DNA from 3 places in the Leptolyngbya sp. GB1-A1 genome. Region 1 is predicted to be linked to each of the others. Evidence: predicted binding sites of a transcription regulator. Region 1 holds the regulator's gene; each other region holds the start of a gene.

Region 1 (7,935 bases):
CGATCGTGCTGCACAAGACAAACCTGCAGAAGATTCCGCAGACGCAGCAGAAACCCCAAAACCCGCGATTGAAATGCCTCGCCAGCGCAAGCGATCGCAATCGACTCTGACAGAGTCCGCTTCGGTGTCTATGCCAATTGTCGAAGCCCAGCTCGAGGTTCCGCTCACAATTCAGCAGGAACCAGAGTTCGACGACGAAGCTGAAGAAGCGGCAGTTATCCCGTCTGACGGTAGCCTGACGAGCCGACCGCTCAGTCCTGATACGCTCGACGAAGAGCTAGAAGACGACCTCGATGATGAGGACGATGACCTCGACGATCTCGATGATGACCTTGATGACGAAGACGACGATGAAGACGATGATCTGAGCGGTGATGTGCCGATCGAGATGGTTCACGTCCAGGGCAAGGGCATGGTAAATGTGTTGCCGCTCTCCGAGGCCCAGATTCCCCGCACTTGCTATGTAGTGGTCGATCGCTCCGCAGAGCTGATTACTCGTCCGCTCAAAGACTTTGCTGAGCTGGGACAAATTCCACCCGGAGAAGTTCAGGAGAAAACTCTACCTATTTTCGATAATCATCGCGTGGCGAAGCGGTTTCTCCGTCGAATGCAGCGTATTGTCAAAGTTCCAGACGGTCGAATGTTTCAAAAAGTGACCCCCTACCTTCAGGCAAAAGGCATTACGCGCCTGCTCATCGACGGGCAAATTTACTCAATCTAGTCTGTCCTACCCGCTCACTACTCACCCACCTACCGCTTCTCTAATCCCTGCCTCCCAACGGTAGAAAGAGGGCGGTCCCTGCCATGCCCAGAACAACGCTAAACGCCAGCACTAGTCCGATCGGAATTTGGATCGACTGAAAGCCCAAAAACTGAAAGGCGATCGGGGCTGCGTTTTGAATTGCAACAATCGCGATCACGCCAATCCAAACGGCGGTCAGCAGGGGAATCAGAACTTTTGCCATCGGGGCTCCAGAGAGTTATCAAGGGGGTCAGGGCGCAGAGCAGACATCGGTTAGACAGACCACCAGAACAGACTGAATCTTCGCATCCGGGCGAAAATTTCCGGTTTCATTGTATTCGCTGCTTGCAGCAGGATAAACTCCCGCAGTCTGCTGGTTGCCGTTCCCGGTCGCGAAGGAAATGTTGGGGACAGGCTGTCGCTCAAAGCGGGCATACTCTCTTGCTTCATTCTGCGTATTGTAAGACAGAGTTACTTTCCCATATGCCTGCTCTGCCTGGGCAATCGACGTTCCGGCTCCTACCCCTTCTGCGGTGCGGTATTTGGGATTGCGGGTGAGAATGCCCTGAATCAAATCGCTGTCCTTTAACGGTTGCTTTGCCAGATGCAGCAGGTAGAACTGCACCTCGCCGCCCTGGCTCACCTCGATCGCATCAAAATCCACCATAAACGGCGACTTTTCTGTAAACGTTGCGGTTGCTCCCAAGGTTTGCTTCAGTTCGCCCAGCCTGATTCCTAATTGAGCTGCCCCAACCCCTTTGTCAGAAATCGTTGTATTTTGAACCTCTCCGGTAGGAGCTACATCCGGGCTGGCACTGGCTGAAGGAGTTTCAGTTTGGGGAGAAGCAGCGATCGAAGGACTGGAATCGGGAGAGGCAGTAATCGATTGATTGCCAGAGCCATTACAGCTTGACACGAGCAGAACGGTGCTCAGCAGCACAAAGCCAAAGTTGAGCGGAGCAGAGCGGAAAGGCATAGGAATTCGAGACATTATCACTGGGTGAAACGACGGAATAGCATCAGGAACGAGGCATTTGGGGGAAGCGGTTTGCTGAGACAGAGTTACGATCGTCTTCATCCCCTTCCCGATCGGCGACCTCCCGAAAAGAGCTGCTTTCCATTATCGTGTCTTCTTCAAATCTTTTAGCGACATATCTTCCAGCGACACGTCTTCCAGCGACAGAGCAAGCTGATAGAGATCACGGCGAGGCAAATGGGTTTGACTGGCAAGCTGACGGCTCGCTTGAGAGCGAGACATTCCCTGCCGCAGCAGCTCTTGCAATTCAGTTTTAAGGGCACTTTCAGATAAAACCCTTGTGGCGGGCTGGCCTCCGGCAATCACCAGCGTAAATTCACCGTAGGCTTCCTGAGTCTGGTAGTGCTGCTCTGCCTCTGCCAGGGTTCCCCGCCAGAATTGCTCATGCAGTTTGGTAAGTTCTCTTGCCAGCACAATTTGCCGATCGCCTCCAAACTCTTCCCGCAAATCTTTCAAAGTCTGCCGCAGTCGGTGAGGAGCCTCGTAGCACACGATCGTGCGAGTTTCGCTCTGCAATGCGATGAGCCGCGCTTGACGCTCTGTGCCTTTTGTGGGCAAAAATCCTTCGAAGACAAAGCGATCGGTGGGAAGCCCAGCTGCGCTCAGGGCAGTGACCACAGCAGAAGCTCCCGGAATCGGTACGGCAGGGATTCCTTGCTCGATACAGGCTTTTACCAGCTCATAGCCGGGATCGGAAATGCCTGGCATTCCGGCATCGGTCACAAGCGCGATCGAATTGCCCTGTTGAAGGCGACGCAGTAGCTCATCCTGGCGGCTACGGCGATTGTGGTCGTGATAGCTAATCTGCGGCGTTTTGATCTGGAAGTGCTGAAGCAGCTTTCCAGTGTGACGAGTGTCTTCTGCCGCAATAAAATCAACCTGACGTAAAACTTCGATCGCCCGGAAGGTCATGTCTTCCAGATTGCCGATCGGGGTTCCTACGATGTATAACGTTGCAGACTGAATCTCCATACCAGGATCTTAACCACGGAAGGCAAAACCTTGTGGAAATTGCCTGGTAATTTTCCCGGAGAAGCTCCCTATTTCTAAAGCTGTCCTTGAAGTGTTGATAAAGCGAAACCTTCGCTGTTGCTTGCCCCTGAATCAAAGCGCATTCTGGTTTCATCAGTTGCTTTTATCAGAGCGCAAAGCTGCCGAAATTGCGGTTTAAGGGCGCGCTCACTGCTCTGGTTCAATCAATTGTTCTTTGGTTTGCCTCTTTTGGGGCGTTGTCTAGAGGCTGCTGCGCTATGTCATTCACACATTCTGAATTTGTTACCCTACTGCCGTCATTTGCATCTGAGATTCATCCTTCGGTTCAGAGCAGAACTAAGCGATCGATCGATATTCTGGGCGCAGGGGTTGGCTTAACGCTGACCGCTCTGGTTTTGATCCCGATCGCAGTAGCAATCTATATCAGCGATCCCGGCCCCATTTTTTACAGCCAGGAGCGATGCGGGTTTCGCGGACAAACGTTCCGCATCTGGAAGTTTCGCTCGATGGTGGTGAATGCCGAGAAACTTCAGCATCAGGTTCAAAATCAGGCGCAAGGCTACATCTTTAAGAACAATTGCGATCCTCGTATTACGCGAGTAGGACGGTTTCTGCGGCGTACTAGTCTAGACGAGCTGCCACAATTCTGGAACGTGCTACGCGGCGAGATGAGCCTGGTTGGAACCCGCCCGCCTACGCTAAATGAAGTGAGCCGCTACAAAGCTCATCACTGGCAGCGGCTAGAGGTAAAGCCAGGCATCACGGGAGAATGGCAGGCAAATGGTCGATCAACCGTAACCGATTTTGAGGAAATCGTGAAATTAGATTTGCGCTATCAGGAACGCTGGTCGATCGCTTATGATTTAGGGCTGATTTTCAAAACTATCCAGGTTGTGCTTAATCGTCGGGGAGCCTGTTAGCCAGGAGAAGACAACGTTTCGCCAAACAACAATGCGAAGCCGTTTCCCCTTCAGCAGAATCAATGGTGATATTTAATTGGGAAATAGAGCATTAGAAAACATCCTTCACAAAACTGGCACTGCTGACCCTCGCAAATCCAATTTTGGAAGCATTGTCTTGAGCTGCTGGAGCAATATCAGTCTCAATCGATCAGTCTCAGTCAGTCGGTTTTAACAGGAACTTTTTGCCCCTATTTCGCCTTAAAATCTGACTTTTTCAGCACTCAGACCAAGATTGGGCTAGATATGTATTACTTAATACAAAAAATCCGCTCAGAGTTAAGTTTAGTAATTTAAAGTCAGAAAGCTATCACAGAAGTTCCAATATCCCATTTGGCTTAACCCTACTTGCTCCACACCAGAGTGAAGGACAGGGGGTAAAAATCGCTTAGAACCAATTGGGCTAGAACGAATGATCTTATTGGTAGCAGGTGGCGGTAAGATGAAATCTTCAAAGGCGGGCTGGGGGAAGGGATATGGTAGCTGCACCAAATAAGCCATTGGCAAACGTCTTTCGTCAATTAAGCGGGAGTGCTTTTCCACCTGTTGTTGAAGCCTACGATCGTGGCAAAACAATCTTCTTTCCCGGCGACCCTGCCGAGCGAGTTTACTTCCTGCAAAAAGGGGCAGTCAAACTATCTCGCGTGTATGAAGCAGGTGAGGAAATTACGGTCGCGCTTCTCCGTGAAAACAGCGTGTTTGGCGTTCTGTCGCTCATCACCGGGCAACGTGCTGATCGCTTCTATCATGCCGTTGCCTTTACGCCCGTTGAGCTGCTGTCTGTGCCGATCGAGCAAGTCGAGAAAGCCCTGAAGGAAAACCCCGATCTCTGTATGCTGATGCTGCAAGGGTTATCCTCCCGAATTCTGCAAACCGAGATGATGATCGAAACGCTGGCGCATCGCGACATGGGATCACGTCTGGTCAGCTTCCTGCTGATTCTTTGCCGCGACTTCGGCATGCCCACCACCGAGGGCATTACGATCGACCTCAAACTATCTCATCAGGCAATTGCGGAAGCGATCGGCTCAACGCGGGTCACTGTGACTCGGCTGCTCGGCGATCTGCGTCAGGATCAAATGATTTCGATCCACAAGAAAAGAATTACCGTTCACAATCCAGTCACGCTCAGCCAGCAGTTCACTTAAAGTTGGCTGTGTCGCTGTTCAAAACACCCATGCCCCCAGAAGGACAGGAAGGACAAGGGATAGAACTTTCATTTCCCAAGTAACCTCATCCTAAGCGAATGCTTCTGGAGAAAAGGAACAGGAGGCTTGCGATCGGACGCAAACAGACGTTGCCGAACGGAGAAAGCTTGCGATTCCAACAGAACCTGAGTTAGACAATTACACTGATAACCATTCACCCCTCATCTCCCCCTCCCCCACCCAACCCTCAGGGTAGAAGTAGTAATCCTCACCGCCCTTTAGAATGGACTACAGATGGTTCTATTTATTAATCTGGGTCTATGTCAGTATTAGCGACAATCTCAGTTCTCGCCCTGTTAATTGTGGTTCACGAGCTGGGGCACTTTTTGGCAGCTCGTCTGCAAGGAATTCACGTCAATCGATTTTCGATCGGCTTTGGTCCGATTTTGCTGAAGTACCAGGGTGAGCGCACCGAATACGCGCTGCGAGCGATTCCGCTGGGTGGCTTTGTTGGCTTTCCCGACGATGACCCAGATAGTACAATTCCGCCCAACGATCCAAATCTGCTGAAAAACCGTCCGGTGCTTGATCGCGCCATTGTAATTAGTGCAGGCGTGATTGCCAATCTGATTTTTGCCTATCTGGTGTTTGTGGCGCAGTTCACGACGATCGGCATTCCTGAACAGTTTGATTATCAGCCGGGCGTCGTAATTCCAGAAATCATTTCTCAACAATCTCCGGCAGCACGGGCAGGGCTTCAGGCAGGAGACATTATCCTAGAAGTTAACGATCAGCCGCTGGGAGCCTCTCAGGACGCCGTTAAATCGCTAATGGAAACGATTCGCACCAGTCCGGATCAGCCTGTTGAATTTACCGTGCAGCGAGGCAATCAACAGCTTGATCTCAGCGTTACCCCTAAAGCGGGAGAAGATGGCGTCGCAAAAATCGGCGTACAGCTTGCCCCCAATATCAATGCAACTCAGTATCGCCGCCCCAATGGCGTTTTTGAGGTGCTGGGACTGGCAGCAAAGCAGTTTCAGGGAATGTTTCTTGCCACGGTGAATGGATTTATTGGTCTAATCACCAACTTCTCCTCGATGGCAGGGCAGGTCGCCGGCCCCGTCAAAATTGTGGAGCAGGGCGCGGGCTTGGTTGCAGCGAACGCGGGAAGCCTGTTTCCCTTCACGGCAATCATCAGCATTAACCTAGCGATTATCAACATTCTGCCGCTTCCGGCTCTGGATGGCGGCCAGCTTGTGTTTCTGTTGCTGGAAGGACTGCGCGGTAAGCCTTTGCCCAATCGGATTCAAGAGAACGTGATGCAAACCGGGCTGGTACTGCTGCTCGGATTAGGAATCTTCCTGATCGTTCGCGATACTACTCAGCTTGCGATTTTCCAGAGACTCTTCCAGTAGTCGCAGGGCAGCATGAACGTTAGGATGAGTTGGGCGTACAAGCTTGTCCAAGGGCTACGCGAACTGCCATCACTTTTGGTATGACGGTGTAGCCATCACCTCGTTTCCTTTTCTCTACTTCCTTTGTATCGTGAGACTTCGCAGCCTTTCTGCCCGAAAACAGCAGGCGTTAGAAATTCTGGTACGTCTGAAGCGGCTTTACCCAGAAGCTCCCTGCACGCTGGACTATGAAACTCCGGTGCAGCTTATGGTTGCTACGATTCTGTCTGCCCAATGTACCGATGAGCGGGTGAATCAGGTGACGCCTGCCCTGTTTCGCCGCTTTCCTGATGCTGAGGCGTTTGCCAATGCGGATGTCGCTGAAATTGAATCTTTGGTGCGATCGACTGGTTTTTATCGAAACAAAGCCAAAAATATCCAAGCTGCCTGCCGCCTGATCATGACCCAGTTTGGGGGTGAGGTTCCGCAACGGATGGAAGACCTGCTGACCCTGCCCGGCGTTGCCCGTAAAACGGCGAATGTAGTTTTAGCTCATGCCTTTGACATCCATGCAGGAGTCACGGTCGATACCCACGTTAAACGCCTGAGCGGACGACTGGGGCTCACCAAAGAAACAGACCCCCTCAAGATCGAGCGGGATTTGATGAAGCTGTTGCCCCAGCCCGACTGGGAAAACTGGTCGATTCGGCTGATTTATCACGGTCGTGCAGTTTGCAATGCCCGTAATCCTGCCTGTGATGTTTGTGCGTTAGCCGATTTGTGTCCCTCAGCCGATCGCTCCAAAATCACGCCGCCTCCTTTACCTGTTGTGGGGTTTGTACCAGAAGGACGGATTGAGATGAGGTAGTCAAGCTCTTACAACCTGCGGTAGTATAGTAAATGCTGTCTAAATAGGAACAACGTAATTCTTTCATGGCTAAGAAAGGCATGATCGAGCGTGAGAAAAAACGCCAAAAGCTCGTGGCGAAATACGCTCAAAAGCGCGAAGAACTGCTCGAACAATTTTCAAACACAACCTCTCAGCAGGAAAAGCTGGAAATCCATCGTCAGATTCAACAGCTTCCCCGCAACAGTGCGCCTGTGCGCCTCCACAATCGCTGCTGGCTCACAGGTCGTCCGAGAGGCTACTATCGAGATTTTGGTTTGTCTCGCCACGTTTTTCGGGAAATGGCGCATCAGGGCTTGCTGCCGGGTGTGGTCAAGTCAAGCTGGTAATCACTCCTGGAGTGTTCAGCCAGCCCAATTTAACCGATTTTATTTTGAGAGAAGGGCGATCGTGAAACACCGATCGCTCTTTTGCCATTTCTCAAATTTCGCAATTTTCCCGATCGTTTGCTACGCTATTAATCCAGAAAATGCCAGCGCAGTGTAGATTACAAGCCAGAAGCCTTAGCCTGTAAAATGATGCAGCATCCGTTTGAACATGGACAAATTTTTTACAGCTCCGGTGGACATTTCACCTACCGAGTGATTGGTCCCTGCTGTCGCCTGTTCGATCGTGAAGAGTTACCCTGGCCCTGCTGTCGGCTTCAGTGGCGCAGCAAGGAACCGAGCTGGCGGCGAATTGGCAAACGGTTTGTTCCTGATCTGGCAACAAAAAGTAGTCCATCCTACTCGGTTGAGGTGCTGGGGCAGGAGTATT
Region 2 (7,935 bases), on a different contig from region 1:
ACATTGTTTTGATGACCGATCGCCTGGAAAAAATTGCAGCCGCGATTCGACTGGGAAAGCGTTCCCAATTCGTAGTAAAACAAAATATCATCTTTGCGCTGGCATTCATTTTGCTGCTCATTACCGCCAATTTTGTCGGCGATATTACACTGCCATTGGGCGTGATTGGACACGAAGGATCAACTGTTCTCGTGACCCTGAGTGGTCTACGGCTTCTTAGAAGTTAGGCTTCTAAGAGGTTACGATCGCTTGCGGTAAAACGGGCAGCGGCGGCAAAACTGCATGAATACCTTGCTTCACAGCAGCCGGACGTTCTCGATAGGGAACCTTACCGCTTGCGCTATCTGAATACTGTTGGCTAAATTGCAGCAGTTCAGCAACAGATTCGAGCGCAGACAGTTCACTCAAAATAAAAGTGAGCTTATTGGGAGCAGCCAGTGCCACAACACAGGAACGGCTGCAAGCCCCCATACAGCGTACAGGTTGAAGGCAAATTGCCTCGTTCCAGTCACAATTTGCCAGTTCTTCTTTTAAGCGATCGAACAGGATTTGACCTGGACTTAATTGGTTTGTTTCTAATTGAGAAGAACGGCAGAGAACACAGACAAATAAAGTGTTTTGCATCATGATTAAGAATAATTTTCAGGTCAATTTTTCAAGTTAGTCGTCGTTCGATGTTCTAGATCTGCATTGTTTCCAGAGCTGTATTTTTCCGGCTTGTTACCCAACGGTTTGTTCCCAAAACATCTCCTTACAGTGAGCACTTATTGCAAGAGCAGGACGATCGCAGCCTGTTGCCGCATTGGTTGCCGTATTGTATAAACACTCATGCAGAATTCTTGAGCATCAGGATAGGACTGAAGGAAATAAAACAGATCGTTTGTATCGAAACTCTACAGTCAACAGAATCAGGCTCAGCATCGGTTCATAGCGAATCAACATCGTGACACTTTGATAAGTATCCGGTAAGCATCTGTTGAGCCGCTGCTCAAAATATCCTCAGAATGTCTGCTGTTAGCCTGTGGGCGATTACTTTAAGCAATGGGACATTCTCGCCCAAAGGAGAATTCTTGAAACACAAACTCTTGAAACATAAACGTTTGAAACACAATCTGTACCTCGCAGATAGGGTCATGAAGTCGATCGGCGGGCATCCTGACTCAGAGACACTTAATTGCATCACCGTCTCATCACAGTTGCGGGACAGCGTTGGATTTTAACCAAACTTTCCCCCTTACGTTCGATGGCTGCTCCCCATCAAAACCGATATCAACTTAAACCTTAGCACGGTTGGGGTAGAGAGGCAGTTCGAGGCACAATTTCAATCGATAAAATCTGAATTTTCTGATGGATTTGCACAAGTTTCTTATCATCAGAAGAATTCTGAGCACTCATTTCTCAAAATCCAGAAATTGCCTTCAACCCTCGCTGGAGGATTCGCGCCATTCTCCAGGAGGGATACTTCTCTACTGCTGATTTGCTGCAATCCTTAGGCATCCAACAAGCCTGGCTCGATCGCTATCCGCACGAACTCAGCAATTGGTCTAGATGATTAATCTATCAACTTAAGGATTTTCCCGCAGAAAGCCATCAATTTGACGGAGTTCTTCCTCGGTCAGGCGAAATTGAGCCGCGCCAATAATGCCCTCAACCTGCTTTCCGCTCCGTCCTCCCACGATCGCAGCAGTGACAGCGGGGTGGCGAAGCGTCCAGGCGATGGCAACTTCTCCGGGCGATCGTCCGTGGGACTGTCCGACTTGCCGCAGAAGTTCAACCAGTTTCAGGTTACGAGACAGGCGCGGTTCCTGAAATTCAGAGCTACTCTTGCGCCAGTCGTCGTCTGCCAGGTTAGCGATGCGCTCTGAGGTCATGGCTCCGGTCAGCAAGCCAGACTGCATCGGCGAATAAACGATTACGCCAATATTATTTTGCTGGCAGAACGGTAAAATTTCCTGCTCTACACCAGGTTTTACCAGCGAGTAGGGCGGCTGAAGCGAGGTAATGGGAGCGATCGCCTGAGCGCGGTGCATCTGTTCCACACTAAAGTTTGAAACGCCAATGTAGCGGACTTTTCCCTCTTCTTTAAACTTTGCCAGTGTACTCCAGCCTTCCTCGATGTCTGAGTCTGGATTGGGCCAGTGAATCTGATAGAGATCGATCGTTTCTACCTGGAGGCGGCGCAGGCTAGCTTCCAATTCGCGGCGAAGGGAATCAGCTTTTAAGCTGCGGCTAATTTCACGCGCTTCGTTCCAGATCATCGAACATTTGGTGAACACATAGGGACGCTCCGACCGGGCACCGATGCCCGCAGCCCTGCGGGATCGCTCTTTCAGCACCTTCCCCACAATTTCCTCAGAATGTCCCAGGCCGTAAATCGCGGCAGTATCAATCCAGTTCATGCCCAGATCGAGTGCCCGATGAATTGCAGCGATCGAGTCCTGGTCTTCCTGATGACCCCAGCCAAATTGCCAATCTCCACCACCGATCGCCCAAGCTCCATAGCCAATCGGGGTAATATGAAGGTCAGAGTCACCGAGCGGTCGGGTGGGCATGGTGGTATGTGGTTGAGTTTGCATCGTTGCTCCCTGGCGATCTAGTGCAGCTTTCATCGTAGGCATGGGTGAGCGGCTGAATCACCTCTCTAAAGACGGGCGAATTGTTTTCGGCCAGAAGCAGGCATTCTGTGATCGCGGATACAGAGGTAGACGGGAAACTGCGCCTCAATGGGAGATGATGGGTTCACTACTTGCTTTTCACACTATGGCAAGCCTATCAGGCGGTCTGCTGGACTCCACACGAGTTCTGTTGGACTTGCAGCAAGCCAACGAAATTGCTCAGTCCTTTTCTGGATGCCTGGAGCCAGAGCCGATCGCCTGTTGTGTGGCTCAGGGATTAGTCGATCGGTTTCGCTGTGCCTTTGCACGAATCTGGCTGCTGGAACCCGATCAAACCATGCTGCGACTGGTGGCATCAGCAGGAATGTACACGCGCACCGATGGCTTTTTTGGGCGAGTTCCAATGGGAGCCTACAAAGTTGGCAAGATCGCGCAAAACCGAGTGTCCTTCCTGAGCAACAATTTACCTGCGGAGCCGTGGGTCGGTAATCGGGAATGGGCGGTTGCTAATCAAATTCGCGGCTTTGCTGGATATCCGCTCGCGATCGGCAATCGAGTGATCGGGGTGCTGGCAATGTTCAGTCATCACCCACTCGAACCTGAGTTTCTGGAAGTGCTGCAAACCCTCTGCACGATCGTGACGATCGCCTTAGATACTGCAATTCAGTACCAGAAAGAGAAGCAACGCTGGCAGTTAGCAGCTCAGCCGATGCGTCCGCTTGCCCTGTCTGATCAGCTAGCCGAAATCCTCAAAAACTCCCGATTGACGCTGCTGGGAACCGAGCAGCCCCTATCCACTTCCAGAAGTTATCTAGTGTTAAAAACGGCTGAGGTTTTGAGCCATCTGCGCTGTACCTATGCTCGTTTGATCTACAGTGACACCACTGTTGCCCTGGAAGCGATTACCCCTTCAGGGAACTGCGAAGCAACCGTTCCTATTCCTGTTCCTATTCCTACTGTGCCCGCCGACCCTGACACCGATCCTGAGATTTCGATTTCGATCGCCCTTGCCGAAATTCATCCTCTCGTTACCGGATTGGGCGGCATTCTGCAAACCCAGCCTACCTCTGATCAGCGTGCCACCCAAATTACGTTAAATATTCCTTATGCTCAGGCGCGCTCGGAGCTGAAACTGCAAGTGCTGTGTACATCGCCTGTGCTGCAACTGGCATTCACCCATCTGGCAACCACCGCAGGTTTAACACTGTGCGATGATCAGGACGCGCCACTCCTCACCGATGAGATTCAGGCAGTTTCCCCCACTCGAAAAGTAATTTGGGTCAGCGGATCGCGATCGCATCCCCCCGACATCCGGGCAAGGGTTGATTTTTCTCTTCAGCCAGAGCAGTTTCGGCAGGCGGTTGAAGCCGTTATGCAGGGACAGACTTGGGGGATTCCAGCAGTTGCCTTGTCCGATCGAGAACTGGAAATCCTGCGGCTCCTGACTCAGGGGCACCGCGATCGAGATATTGCCGATCAGCTCGTCATCAGCGAAAGCACCGTCAAATTTCATCTCAACAACGTTCTTACCAAGCTCAAAGCCAAGACTCGTTATCAGGCAGTTTATAAAGCGATCGAGCAGGGATGGATTTAGTTTGTCGAACTGCACCTGCCAATATCAATAGACTTGGGAATTTCGTATCTGAGAATACAAAGACTTCATAGATAAAAAATCTAGGCTGACAGTAAGTTTATCTACAGCAACTTCTTCAAGGACTTAAATGGGATGCAGAGGTTTCCCGGTGTGGAACTTCGCCCTCCCATCCCTTTGTTTATCAATAGACTGTAAACGCTGTATTCATTTCCCCATCACCCATTCCACCTCAGCAGCTATGAGCAATCACTACTCAGCTATTATTGTCGGCGGCGGACAGGCGGGTCTGTCGATGAGCTATTGCCTGAAAGAACGCGGCATTGACCACATCGTTTTTGAGAAAAACCAGATTGGCTACGCATGGCGCGAAAAGCGATGGGACAGTTTTTGCCTGGTCACTCCGAACTGGCAGTGCCAGCTTCCCGGTTTTCCCTATCCCGGCAATGACCCGCAGGGCTTCATGCAAAAAGAAGAAATTGTGTGCTACATCGAACGCTATGCCGCCTCATTTGAACCACCTCTCAAAGAAGGCGTAGAAGTGCTAAAACTTTGCAGAAATGAAGCGCAACAGTTTGAAGTCACAACTTCGATCGGAGACTTTACGGCAGATCAGGTCGTTGTAGCGATCGGCGGCTACCATGTACCTCGCATTCCGCGTCTTGCCGAATGTCTGCCTGCGCTGCATCAGATCCATTCTTCTGAGTACAGAAATTCCGAATCTTTGCCGGATGGAGCGGTGCTGGTGGTGGGCACTGGACAATCGGGCTGTCAAATTGCAGAGGATCTGCATCTTGCAGGGAGACAGGTGCATTTGTGCGTGGGCGGTGCGCCTCGATCGCCTCGTCGATATCGCGGCAAAGATGTAGTAGATTGGCTTGATCAAATGGGTTATTACGATTTGCCGATCGATCAGCATCCGCAAAAAGAGAAAGTGCGGGCAAAAGCCAATCATTATGTGACAGGCAGAGACGGCGGACGCGAGATTGACCTGCGCCAGTTTGCGCGAGAAGGCATGAAACTGCACGGTAAATTGAAAGCAGCTGAAGGAACCCAGCTCCAGTTTCAAAACGACCTGAAACACAATCTGGATCAGGCAGATGCCGTCGCCGAAAGCATCAAAAAAACAATTGATACGTTTATCGAAAAGAATCAAATCGATGCGCCGATCGAGCCTCCCTATCATCCGGTTTGGGAACCCATCGAGAATTCATTGGCGATCGACTACGAGCAAGAAAATATCCGCACGATAATCTGGTGTACAGGATATCAGTCGGACTTTAGCTGGATCGAAGTGCCTGTGTTTGATGGAAAGGGCTATCCGGGACACGATCGCGGCGTGACTGGCATTTGGGGACTGTATTTTCTGGGGCTGCCCTGGCTTTATACCTGGGGCTCTGGGCGATTTTCAGGAATTGCGCGAGATGCGACGTATTTAGCGGACTATATGGTGGCTCGTAAACGAGTGGTCGTGGCGCAGGATTGGAGCGTGGTGAATGAGTTTTTGTTGGGTTCGTAGAGGGGAGACAGAGTTCGTTTTAATCGCACAATCTCAATGACCTATCGATTTAAACAGGTTCTAACCCCCGATCGCAGCATTCTTTCCCCACCCTCGATCGCGCACCTGACCCTATCGCCAAATCTTGACGCTCCGTAGTTAAAGATACAAAATATTGTGTGAACAACCTCGTAATCTGACAACACGTCGATCCAATCAACAAACCAATCCACAAAGGAAAATGGTATGCCTGAAGTAACAGCCCCCGCCCATCAAGTTGGTGATTTCTTTGTCGATTATGAAGAGAAAGTATTTCCTGATGTCAAAGCAGAACCGGGTGAGAAAGCACTGGTAACATTTCACACCGTTGCCTTTGAAGGATCGATCGGGTTCGTGAATCTGCTGCAAGCAACTCGTCTGCTGCGAAAAGGCTTTGAAACATCGGTGCTGCTTTATGGCCCGGGCGTGACCCTCGGTGTGCAGCGCGGCTTCCCGAAGTTGGGCGATTCTGCTTTCCCCGGACACCAAAATTTCAACGATCAGCTCAGCAAGTTCATGGCAGAAGGGGGTAAAGTCTATGCCTGCCGTTTTGCGCTGCAAGCCCTGTACGGACACGGCGAACCCTCACTGATTCCCGGCATTCGCCCGATTAATCCGCTTGATGTATTAGACATCATTTTGATGCACCGCAAAGACAACGCTTTTATCCTCGATACCTGGACGGTTTAATCTCCAGTTCGGATTCAGGACAAACTGGGCTAAATTTCCCCACCGTTTGCATCCGCAATTTGTGATTCTATGGATTACTCACGCACGGTTCGCGCCGCAGCAGTCCAGATCAGTCCGGTGCTGTTTAACCGGGATGGTACAACTGAGAAAGTGTTGCAGTCGATCGCCCAGGCTGCAAAAGAAGGAGCACAGATTGTCGTTTTCCCAGAAACGTTCATTCCCTACTATCCCTACTTCTCGTTTGTGCAGCCCCCGGTTCTAATGGGCAAGGAACACATGCGGCTCTACGAAGAAGCTGTAACCGTTCCCGGACCTGTCACCGATGCCGTAAGCCGTGCGGCGCGTTCCTATGGCATGGTTGTGGTACTGGGTGTGAATGAGCGCGATCATGGCTCCCTCTATAACACACAGCTCATTTTCGATGCAGATGGAACCCTGCTGCTTAAGCGACGCAAGATCACGCCGACTTATCACGAACGCATGGTTTGGGGGCAGGGAGATGGATCAGGGCTGAAGGCGATCGATTCTGCGGTAGGGCGGATTGGCGCGCTTGCCTGCTGGGAGCATTACAATCCCCTGGCTCGCTTCGCGCTGATGGCACAGCATGAGCAGATTCACTGCGCCCAGTTTCCCGGTTCCCTGGTAGGGCAGATTTTTACTGATCAGATTGAGGTTACGATTCGCCATCATGCGCTGGAGTCAGGCTGTTTTGTGATTAATTCAACAGGTTGGCTCTCGCCGGAACAGGTCGGACAAATTACCACTGATGAAAAGCTTCAGCGGGTGCTAAGCGGCGGCTGTAATACTGCCATTATTGGTCCCGAAGGCAATCATCTCTGTCCGCCCATTACCGAAGGCGAGGGCATGATCGTTGCCGATCTCGACTTCTCGCTGATCACCAAACGCAAGCGCATGATGGATTCGGTCGGTCACTATGCCCGTCCTGATTTTCTGCAATTGCAGATGAATCCTGAGGCAAGGACAATGTTAAACGCAGTATCTCCTGATTCATCTTCTCAATCGGTTTTCCCGTCTTCTTTGGCATCATCCGAAACGCCTTTAGCAATCGACACCTGATTTGCCCGATCATTCACTCATCATTCTCACTATGAATAAGCAAACGCTGATTACTGAACTTCAGTCCTATGGTCTGAAGCTAGTCGATTCGGATGTGGGTGCATCGGGTCGTCAGGGTGGGGCAGGCCCGTCGGATCATAAAGCCGTGACGGTGGATGGCACAACGGTAATGGTTCCAATCTTCAACAGTCCGGCAGCACAGTCACCCTACAGCGTGAGAGTGGATGGCACAATTGCCCTGACGGAAAACGGCAAAGTAGCCGAAATGCTGTTAGAACACCAGGGAGAACCGATCGCTCCGATTCAATTTCCGCAACAGCCCCAGTTCTATGGTCTGACCACGGCAGAGGGCATTCCCTACTGGAAGATTGCGCTGCTTCATAGTCGAGATGTGCTAGCAACTACCGTGCTACAAACCTGTATGC
Region 3 (7,935 bases), on a different contig from region 1:
TGGGATTTTATCTTGCATTGCGGCATTAAGATTGACCATTCGCTGAAACTTCTCGATTAGTGGTTAAACGCTTGCTAAATTTGTGCTGAATCTCTAAGGAGACGAAACGCTAACTTTAACTCAAATAATTCCCGGTCAACTGTGAGTTACACCCTCACTCAAAACATTACTGAATCTAATCTTTAATGTTCTTCTATATATTGTTTTCGTTATCTGTCTATTTCAGCATTGGCAGGCGATCGGGCTTGTGATCATCCCATATCTTCTGGTACGTGACACATATATAAGTAATTCAGGATTGGTAACGGTATTTTCATTACGAATCCCATTCAGCCCAACAGTTATTCTCAGGTTACAGCGATATGGTTTTCCCGTAGTATCAGAAATAGAGTTTGCCTGAAGCAACGCTTAGAATAAGATGCGTCGCTGTTCGAGCTTTCGGTGCAATGCTTTAGGTAGGCTATTTTGGCTACATTGTTTCTGCCGTTTGAACATTGAGAGGATTACGACATGCCAAGTTACAAAGTCACGTTGATCAACGAGACTGAAGGGCTAAACACCACCATCGAAGTTCCCGATGATCAGTACATTCTGGATGCTGCGGAAGAGCAAGGTATAGACCTGCCCTACTCCTGCCGTGCGGGTGCTTGCTCCACTTGTGCTGGCAAGATTACCGCAGGCACTGTTGATCAGTCTGACCAATCCTTCTTGGATGACGATCAGATCGAAGCGGGTTTCGTCCTGACCTGTGTGGCTTACCCCACCTCTGACTGCACAATCATGACTCACCAGGAAGAAGAACTGTACTAAGTCTTGGTTCGTCAGAATTCAAGCAGATTTTCAGATTATTTGCCGAGTGCAAGGCATTTGTCAGGCTCAGTTTAATCTACAGACAGGAGCGCAGATGCGCCCCTGTTTTGCTATTCATCTGCTGTTCATTTGATGAGTAACTGCGAGTTTAAGCTGCACTACTGCGCAGTCTCTTGGGACGGGGTTAAGGTGGACGGATCTCGCCATAGCACGATCGCCGGAGTGAGAGGCTGCAATTGCGTTTCCGGGTAATAGAAGCTGAGAATCTGCTCATGCGCCCATCCCAGATCACCGAGACGATAGGCTCCGGTCTGACTCATTCCCACGCCATGCCCTAATCCACCGCCCACAAAGACATAGCCCTTCAAAACTCCCGGAGGAGAGGCAGCCTGTTTAGTTTGGGCTGTTTTTTGATTTGCAGTCTTTGTGGCAGGCTTCTGAACGGGTTGGGAAATTTTTTGTCCCTCAGCCGTTTCATAGATTGGATCAAGGTAAAACAGGGTGCTGTTAGGAGCAGACAGCGCACGAATGATTTCGTCTTTTTCGAGTTCAATAACGCCCAAATCCGTGGTAACTGCCATTTTCTGTACCCGTCCGGCAGGCGATCGTTCTACAACGCTCAGCTCTCGGATCTGAGTAAAGTTGACGAAGGGATGCTTTTTCGTCGCGAGCACCTGCCGCAAATCATTTGTGATTTCGCCGATTGGACTTTCGACACGCCAGCGAAACATATCCCAGCCTTCTTCGTTGAAGCCGCGTCTTTGAGCAATAAAGGCTCTGAAGTTGCTTTCGTCTGCCAGACTGCGCTGAGACAGATTCCAGATATTTTGCACTGAATCTACCACCGCTCGTAAATAAGGGCGATTGCTGCCTGCCCAAACATCGCTAAACGGAGCCGTCACGCCACCTGTAGTCGAGGAATAGAGTGCATCCACCAGTTCATTGTTGTAGGTCAAAACCAAGCCACGTGTGGCAGCAATGGCGCGATCGGTTTCTGGAACCGCTCCTGACAATCCCCAGTAAACCTGACACTGGGTATCAGCACAAAGCTGATAGTTATCGATCGCAAAACGGCGCAGATTTCGTAAAGCGTAGGTTCGTGCCAGGATTGCTTGCGCTTCGATCGTGGTTTGTGGTGCACCAACCCCAATTTCATGGGGTACCACTCCGCGCAAGTAGGTTTCGATCGGAACTTGATTGACCAGGGTATAGGTGCCGTAAGCATTGGTCTGAAGCCGCAGTGTCCCGGCATAGAGGCGCGTTCCGTGATCGCTGCGATTAAACGTGACCTGAATGCGATCGTTTGCTGTGTCAATCTCGACCTGGTCTTGCTGATAGCGGTAGCCGTCCACCGTCAGAGCCGCCTTTGGAATTTGTGGCTTTACCTGCGTATCAATAAAGGCTGTTCTTGCTCCCTGGGCTTGCAGGTTTTGCAGCAGGAGTCGTCTCAAAAGCGGTGTTCGATAGGTCTCTCGATCTGCCCAGACCTGCCACTGCCTCGGCTGACCAATTTCGACCGCAATCCCTTCAGACTTCCAGCGATTTGCACTATCCTCCGCACTTTCAAAGCTGCGGTGAGTACTGAGCACAATGCGTTCAACGACTTCGGGCTGTGGGAGCGGCTGCATCACGACATTAACCTTGACTTCGCCGCTTGTAGCTAGTACTCGATCTTGCTGTCCATCTTTAAGCTTGAGCGTCAGTCGATCGCCCGACAGGGGCTTTAATGTGATTTCATCCGTTGCATTTGAGCCAAACCGCTGCACTACACCCACATCTAGCAAGGGGTTGAGCGGAGCAGTTTGGGCACGTCCAACCTGCCCCATACCAGCCAGAAGACAAGCTGATATCAGCAGCGTTTTTATCCAGGAATTGGGACGTAGTTTCAGCAGGTGACACAAAAGCCAACGAACTGGGGCATTCCGTTGTAGGGAAGTCACAGGACAGATCCTCATAGCGAATGACAGCGAAAAACGGTTTGATGCAGCTCTGAACTCAGCGATTAACCCCTGCACTTAGGGCAATCTTAATTCTTGGGAAAAAATAACTTCTTGCCTGTTCTGCATTTTAGCGAGCCAACTCTAGTGTGACTAGCTTGTTTACTATCCTCAATCTTTTCGCGATAAATACCCTAAAAGATTTGCTATTTAAAATTCCTGTAAAGACGAAGATCCATCGCCCTGTTCCTGCAACGATTGCCACCCCGCCTGCCAAAGAGAGCGGTCTTTAAGCTGCTGGGCATTCAGCCAAAAGCGAACTGCTGGATCACAAGCAGCCACCATTTCTGCAAAAACCCAACGCCCTTCATTTTTTCGATTCAGAACTTGAAAATGCCGCCAGCCCCAGGTTTTTTGCTGCGCTGTCCACTTAGAACCGACCAGATAAGGAAACTTTTGCTTTTTTGGCATGTGCTGCGATTTATAGAAACGAAAATTGAAGCCTAGAGAGTAATCTTTCAAGAAACAATTCAACACAGAAATTATGAAAGAAAAATCTGTCTAAACTGAAGCTTTGTCTATTTCACATTTTGCGACAAATCTTACAATGCTTACTGAATCTAGCTTTACTTCCCCTAAACCATTGAGATCTCCGATTACTAATCCCCCAACTCCGCAATTGTTCGGTTATGCTAATTCATTACAAAGTCTCGCTGAGTTCAGCAAGTTGGCTGAGCTTGTACACAATTCACCGTAAGTAATTTAGGATTACAGCTAGGATGCCAACAAGGCACTGCCCTGCTAACGCAAGTTAAGAAAACTCTACTCGTCGAGAGGCTTTATTATTGATTGCGCTTTTCTAATGCCCTTATCACATTCCCACAACGAATGAGATTAAAAAGGATGCAATTTTTGTGAGAAAAGTTACAATCGGAGAAGTCTTGGCTAAAGTTGAGGAGTGCAGACTTGTTTTGGTGCTTCTACTCGCAGTGCTTCTACCTGAAACTGTGGGCGGTTAGCGGAGAAAGCGAGTTTGCTGCGAATATTGAATCCAATGGGTAGGCTATATCCGGACAGATTCGCTAGCAGCTGATCAGTGATTCAGAATCAGTCGTACTATTTCCTGGTCTTAATTGACCTTCAACGTTATTGACACTAAGGAGCATGAGGAGCGCGGCATGACCCAGGCTAACGACGTACTCGAAACCATTGACCCCGCCGAGAGTGACCTGGACGAACTCTTGATTGAAGGAGAGGATCGAGACGACGAAGAGGACTTGTTCGACACTCAGCCTGATGAGGAGGAAGACGGCAAAACCCCAAAGGGCGCAACCCGTCGTCGGGCGCAAGCCAAGAAAAAACTGTATACAGAAGACTCAATTCGGCTTTACCTGCAAGAAATCGGTCGCATCCGGCTACTGCGGGCAGACGAAGAGATCGAACTGGCACGCAAAATCGCTGACCTACTGGAGCTAGAACGCATTCGCGATCGTCTGTGTGAAAAGCTCGATCGGACTCCGCAAGAGCTAGAACGCAACCCGGAAGCATGGGCGAATGAGGTTAATCAACCTCTTCCTAAGTTCCGTAGACGGCTGCATGAAGGACGACGCGCCAAAGAGAAAATGGTGCAGTCTAACCTGCGACTGGTGGTGTCGATCGCCAAGAAATACATGAACCGGGGTCTGTCGTTCCAGGACTTGATTCAAGAGGGCAGTCTGGGTCTGATTCGCGCTGCTGAGAAGTTTGACCACGAGAAAGGCTACAAGTTCTCAACCTACGCCACCTGGTGGATTCGGCAGGCGATCACTCGCGCCATTGCAGATCAGTCTCGCACGATCCGTCTGCCCGTTCACCTTTACGAAACCATCTCGCGGATCAAGAAGACGACCAAGCTACTGTCTCAGGAAATGGGGCGGAAGCCGACCGAGGAAGAAATCGCGACCCGTATGGAGATGACGATCGAGAAGCTGCGGTTTATTGCCAAATCAGCTCAGCTTCCGATTTCTCTGGAAACGCCGATCGGCAAAGAAGAGGATTCGCGCCTGGGTGACTTCATTGAATCCGATGGTGAAACCCCGGAGGATCAGGTTTCCAAGAATCTGCTGCGGGAAGACCTGGAAAACGTGCTGGGAACTCTTAGTGCAAGGGAGCGGGATGTGTTGCGGCTGCGCTACGGTTTAGACGATGGACGGATGAAGACGCTGGAAGAAATTGGACAGATCTTCAACGTTACCCGTGAGCGGATTCGCCAGATCGAAGCCAAGGCTCTGCGAAAGCTGCGTCACCCGAACCGCAACAGCGTTCTAAAGGAGTACATCCGCTAGAATTTCTCAAAGCTTAGGGTTTGCTAATCAAACCGTTCAGCAAGAATTAGTTCTTGAAACTGCATTGGTTACACTTGGCTAAACCATCCTACGCTTTATGAGCGAATGCTCTGGGATGTTTCTAGCATAATTTAGAAATAGCAGAAGCCTATTCTCGATTGCAGAGTAGGCTTCTTTTGTATCATGCCTCCGCATTATTCCTATGCCGCTGCACTATTTCTCAATCGCGACAGCTATCCTTAATCTGCAATAAGGGACAGTCAGAATCGTTAGCCTGAAATCCTGAAGATATCCATGGTTTGAGCATAAGCCTCAGGTTTTTCTGCTTCAATCCCACTAGTGAACCGCGTTAAACCACATTAAAGGCTACAAGAGAATCGATCAAAAAAGGGGCAAAAGCCCCTTCTTGTCTTGCAGTTTTTTGGAGTTTGTTTCCTGGTTTATTGAGCGGGAGAAGGTGATGCTGCGGGAGTGGGACTGGCTTCAGGGGCAGGGCTAGCAGGAGCAGTTCCGGGGGGGCTAGCTTGAGGAGAGGCAGTCGGGCTGGGAGCCGCCGCTAGCTGATTGATCTGATCTTTAAATTCAGCCGGAGCCAGAGTGGCTGCTGAGGTGAACAGAGGTTTAGCTTCCTCGGTTTTGCCCTGGGTTTTGAGAATGATCGCTTTACCCAGCACTGGGCGAAAATCCTGAGCATTGCTGGCAATAATTCGATCGTAGATGGCAACTGCCTCGTCGTATCGTCCCTGAATTGCATAGACTTCACCCAACAAAAGCTGCACCGAAGCTGTATCGACCGTGCCTGGTTTTGCCTGGTTTGCTTCGTCTGCCGTCTTCAGCGTGTCTTCTAACAGTCCGATCGCTGCTTCGGGTCGGTTCTGCTGAAGTAGCAGATCGGTCAAGCCTTTCAAGGCATTGAGATCGCCGGGACGGGTTGCCAGAATGTTGCGGTATGCCTGGGCTGCGCCTTCTCGATCGCCCGTGCGCTGTTTTGCCTGCGCTAATAGAACGGTATAGTCGGGCTGATCAGGGTTTAACGCTGCCAATTTTTCGAGCGGCGCAATAATGCCCTGAATGTCGCCCTGCTTGATCTTGACATCGACTAATCCGCGCAGAGCGGTCTGATTGTCGGGTTCCCGCTGAAGCACTGCTTCATAACCTCGTGCCTGGGCTATCAATTCTTCGCTTGAGCCTGGACTGGCAGACGGAGAGGGAGAAGGCGCGGAAGCCGTTTGTTTTTGCAGATTCAGCACGCCCGATACTGAAGCCACGATCGGTACAGCAACAAAAGCAAGCGTTGCAAGCGAAACAACGACCAGAGCTAACCAGCGACGATTTTTCTTTTCAGCCACACGCTATTCCCAAACTCGACTGTCATTACTAACATAGTCCCAATTAACTGATCACTAACTGTCACCTTCCTTTGGGGTAATTTGCCGCCGAACAGCCTGATCTAAGCTAGAGGAAGCTGTATAGAGGAAAAGGGCGAATTACCACAGGAAATGATTCAGAATAATGTCTCAGTCATTTCACGAAGGAGATCAAACCTGAGTGTTAACCTAGTGTTTAATTCCGCATTGAAATCTGGTCTTCAGGACTAGAAATTTGCTGTAGTGCATAACGGTAAGCGGATTACCTGCCGCTGTCAAGGAGGTCTCATGAGTCCCGCCCAGAATAAAAATCCTCAGTCGCCCAAGTCTACCTCAGCATCCGAGTCATCGGTGGATACCCATTCACCGTCCGAACCTCCTTCAGCCGACCCTATTGTAGAACCCGCTATGGATCAGCCTTCTCAACCGATCGCCCCTCAAGAAGAACCGCTTCGCCCCCCCACGCCGCCAAAGCGTCCGGTTGCGCGAGAAGTAGCCCTCTCGACTCCCCAGCCTTCCTCTGCGCCTGCTACCTCTGAATTGAAAGAGCAGCCCAAGGCAGATCAGCCTGAAGCTGAGTTAACGGCTTCTGAAAGTTCTGAGGCTGAAGCTGAGAGTACCGCCGATGTTTCATTGGACAATTTGCTGTCTAACCGTCTTCAGCCGATTCCCCCCGCTAGCGAGCCGATGCAGTATCGGGCGATCGGCTTAGTGCGCGGCACCTATGTTCCGTCAGAAGAACAGTTTACCCGTGGATTGATCCAGACCGATGATGGCGTGGCGATCGATGCGGTTTTGCTAGGGCGCGTGATGAGCCTGGTTAAAAAGCACCTTGACCTGGAGCAGCCTCACCTGTGGGTGGTGTATCCGCGCACCCGCGAAAAAATGAACGATCTGCACGTTCAAATTGTCGGCGTGTGGGAGCCTGAAAAGCTGAATCGATTAGAGATGGAAGCGGGAGAAGAAGAGAGCGCAGAAGGAACCGAGGAAAGCACCGAGGAAACTGCCGAAGAAACAAGCTCTAGCAGCTCTGGTTCAGACTCACTGCTCGAAATGGTTCCTGCTTCGGAGCTAGACGATAAATTCTTCTCGATTCGCGGCGAAATTATCTACCAGGCTCCAGAAGAAGAGCGGCTGATGGTTAAAATCCGGCGGATGTCTCGTCCGGGCGATACTCAGGACAAAGCCTTTAAAGTTGCCTTGAAAGGAACGCTGGAAGGAAAAGCGATTGGCTATTTCTGGGATTTGCAGGTGCAGCGACAGGAAAACGACCTGATTGTGCAGCAGGGCACGATGATTGGGCTGGTTCCGCCTCAGAAGCGCAAGGACGGCAGCAGAAAGCCGCAGGGTCGCTTCCGTCGTCCTGGTGGTCCTGGTGGTTCAGGCGGTCCTAGCGGTCCCGGCGGTGGTCGTCGTCCGAGTGGTCCTCCGCGCAAGTGGAATGCGGGTAGTCGAGAAGGCGGCGCACCTAGACCGCAATTTAAGAGCGGCGATCGT

What was found. The regulator NtcA, encoded in region 1, controls nitrogen genes in cyanobacteria. The targets are predictions, from matches to a motif close to TTTGTANNNNNNNNTACAAA.
Region 2: a site for NtcA is predicted at 4,251-4,270, ahead of NDI45_RS21705 (MSMEG_0569 family flavin-dependent oxidoreductase). Genes of this name have one in related genera too.
Region 3: a site for NtcA is predicted at 3,659-3,678, ahead of rpoD (RNA polymerase sigma factor RpoD). Genes of this name have one in related genera too.

The regions. Positions count from the first base shown of each region.
Region 1 covers NZ_JAMPLI010000029.1:37,346-45,280, reverse strand. The annotation lists gene NDI45_RS21630 (hypothetical protein) at 1-721, shown strand, start outside; gene NDI45_RS21625 (DUF1049 domain-containing protein) at 762-965, opposite strand; gene NDI45_RS21620 (hypothetical protein) at 993-1,718, opposite strand; gene rsmI (16S rRNA (cytidine(1402)-2'-O)-methyltransferase) at 1,863-2,750, opposite strand; gene NDI45_RS21610 (sugar transferase) at 3,029-3,691, shown strand; gene ntcA (global nitrogen regulator NtcA) at 4,207-4,878, shown strand; gene rseP (RIP metalloprotease RseP) at 5,199-6,293, shown strand; gene nth (endonuclease III) at 6,424-7,140, shown strand; gene rpsN (30S ribosomal protein S14) at 7,206-7,508, shown strand; gene NDI45_RS21585 (hypothetical protein) at 7,695-7,935, shown strand, end outside.
Region 2 covers NZ_JAMPLI010000030.1:3,229-11,163, forward strand. The annotation lists gene NDI45_RS21685 (heavy metal translocating P-type ATPase) at 1-227, shown strand, start outside; gene NDI45_RS21690 (DUF1636 domain-containing protein) at 232-627, opposite strand; cobalamin riboswitch at 1,128-1,283, opposite strand; gene NDI45_RS21695 (aldo/keto reductase) at 1,566-2,552, opposite strand; gene NDI45_RS21700 (LuxR C-terminal-related transcriptional regulator) at 2,761-4,209, shown strand; gene NDI45_RS21705 (MSMEG_0569 family flavin-dependent oxidoreductase) at 4,448-5,725, shown strand; gene NDI45_RS21710 (MSMEG_0572/Sll0783 family nitrogen starvation response protein) at 5,951-6,433, shown strand; gene NDI45_RS21715 (Nit6803 family nitrilase) at 6,503-7,510, shown strand; gene NDI45_RS21720 (MSMEG_0568 family radical SAM protein) at 7,542-7,935, shown strand, end outside.
Region 3 covers NZ_JAMPLI010000004.1:124,110-132,044, reverse strand. The annotation lists gene NDI45_RS06175 (ferredoxin) at 511-810, shown strand; gene NDI45_RS06170 (SpoIID/LytB domain-containing protein) at 969-2,750, opposite strand; gene NDI45_RS06165 (TIGR02450 family Trp-rich protein) at 2,958-3,218, opposite strand; gene rpoD (RNA polymerase sigma factor RpoD) at 3,926-5,071, shown strand; gene NDI45_RS06155 (tetratricopeptide repeat protein) at 5,512-6,420, opposite strand; gene NDI45_RS06150 (hypothetical protein) at 6,727-7,935, shown strand, end outside.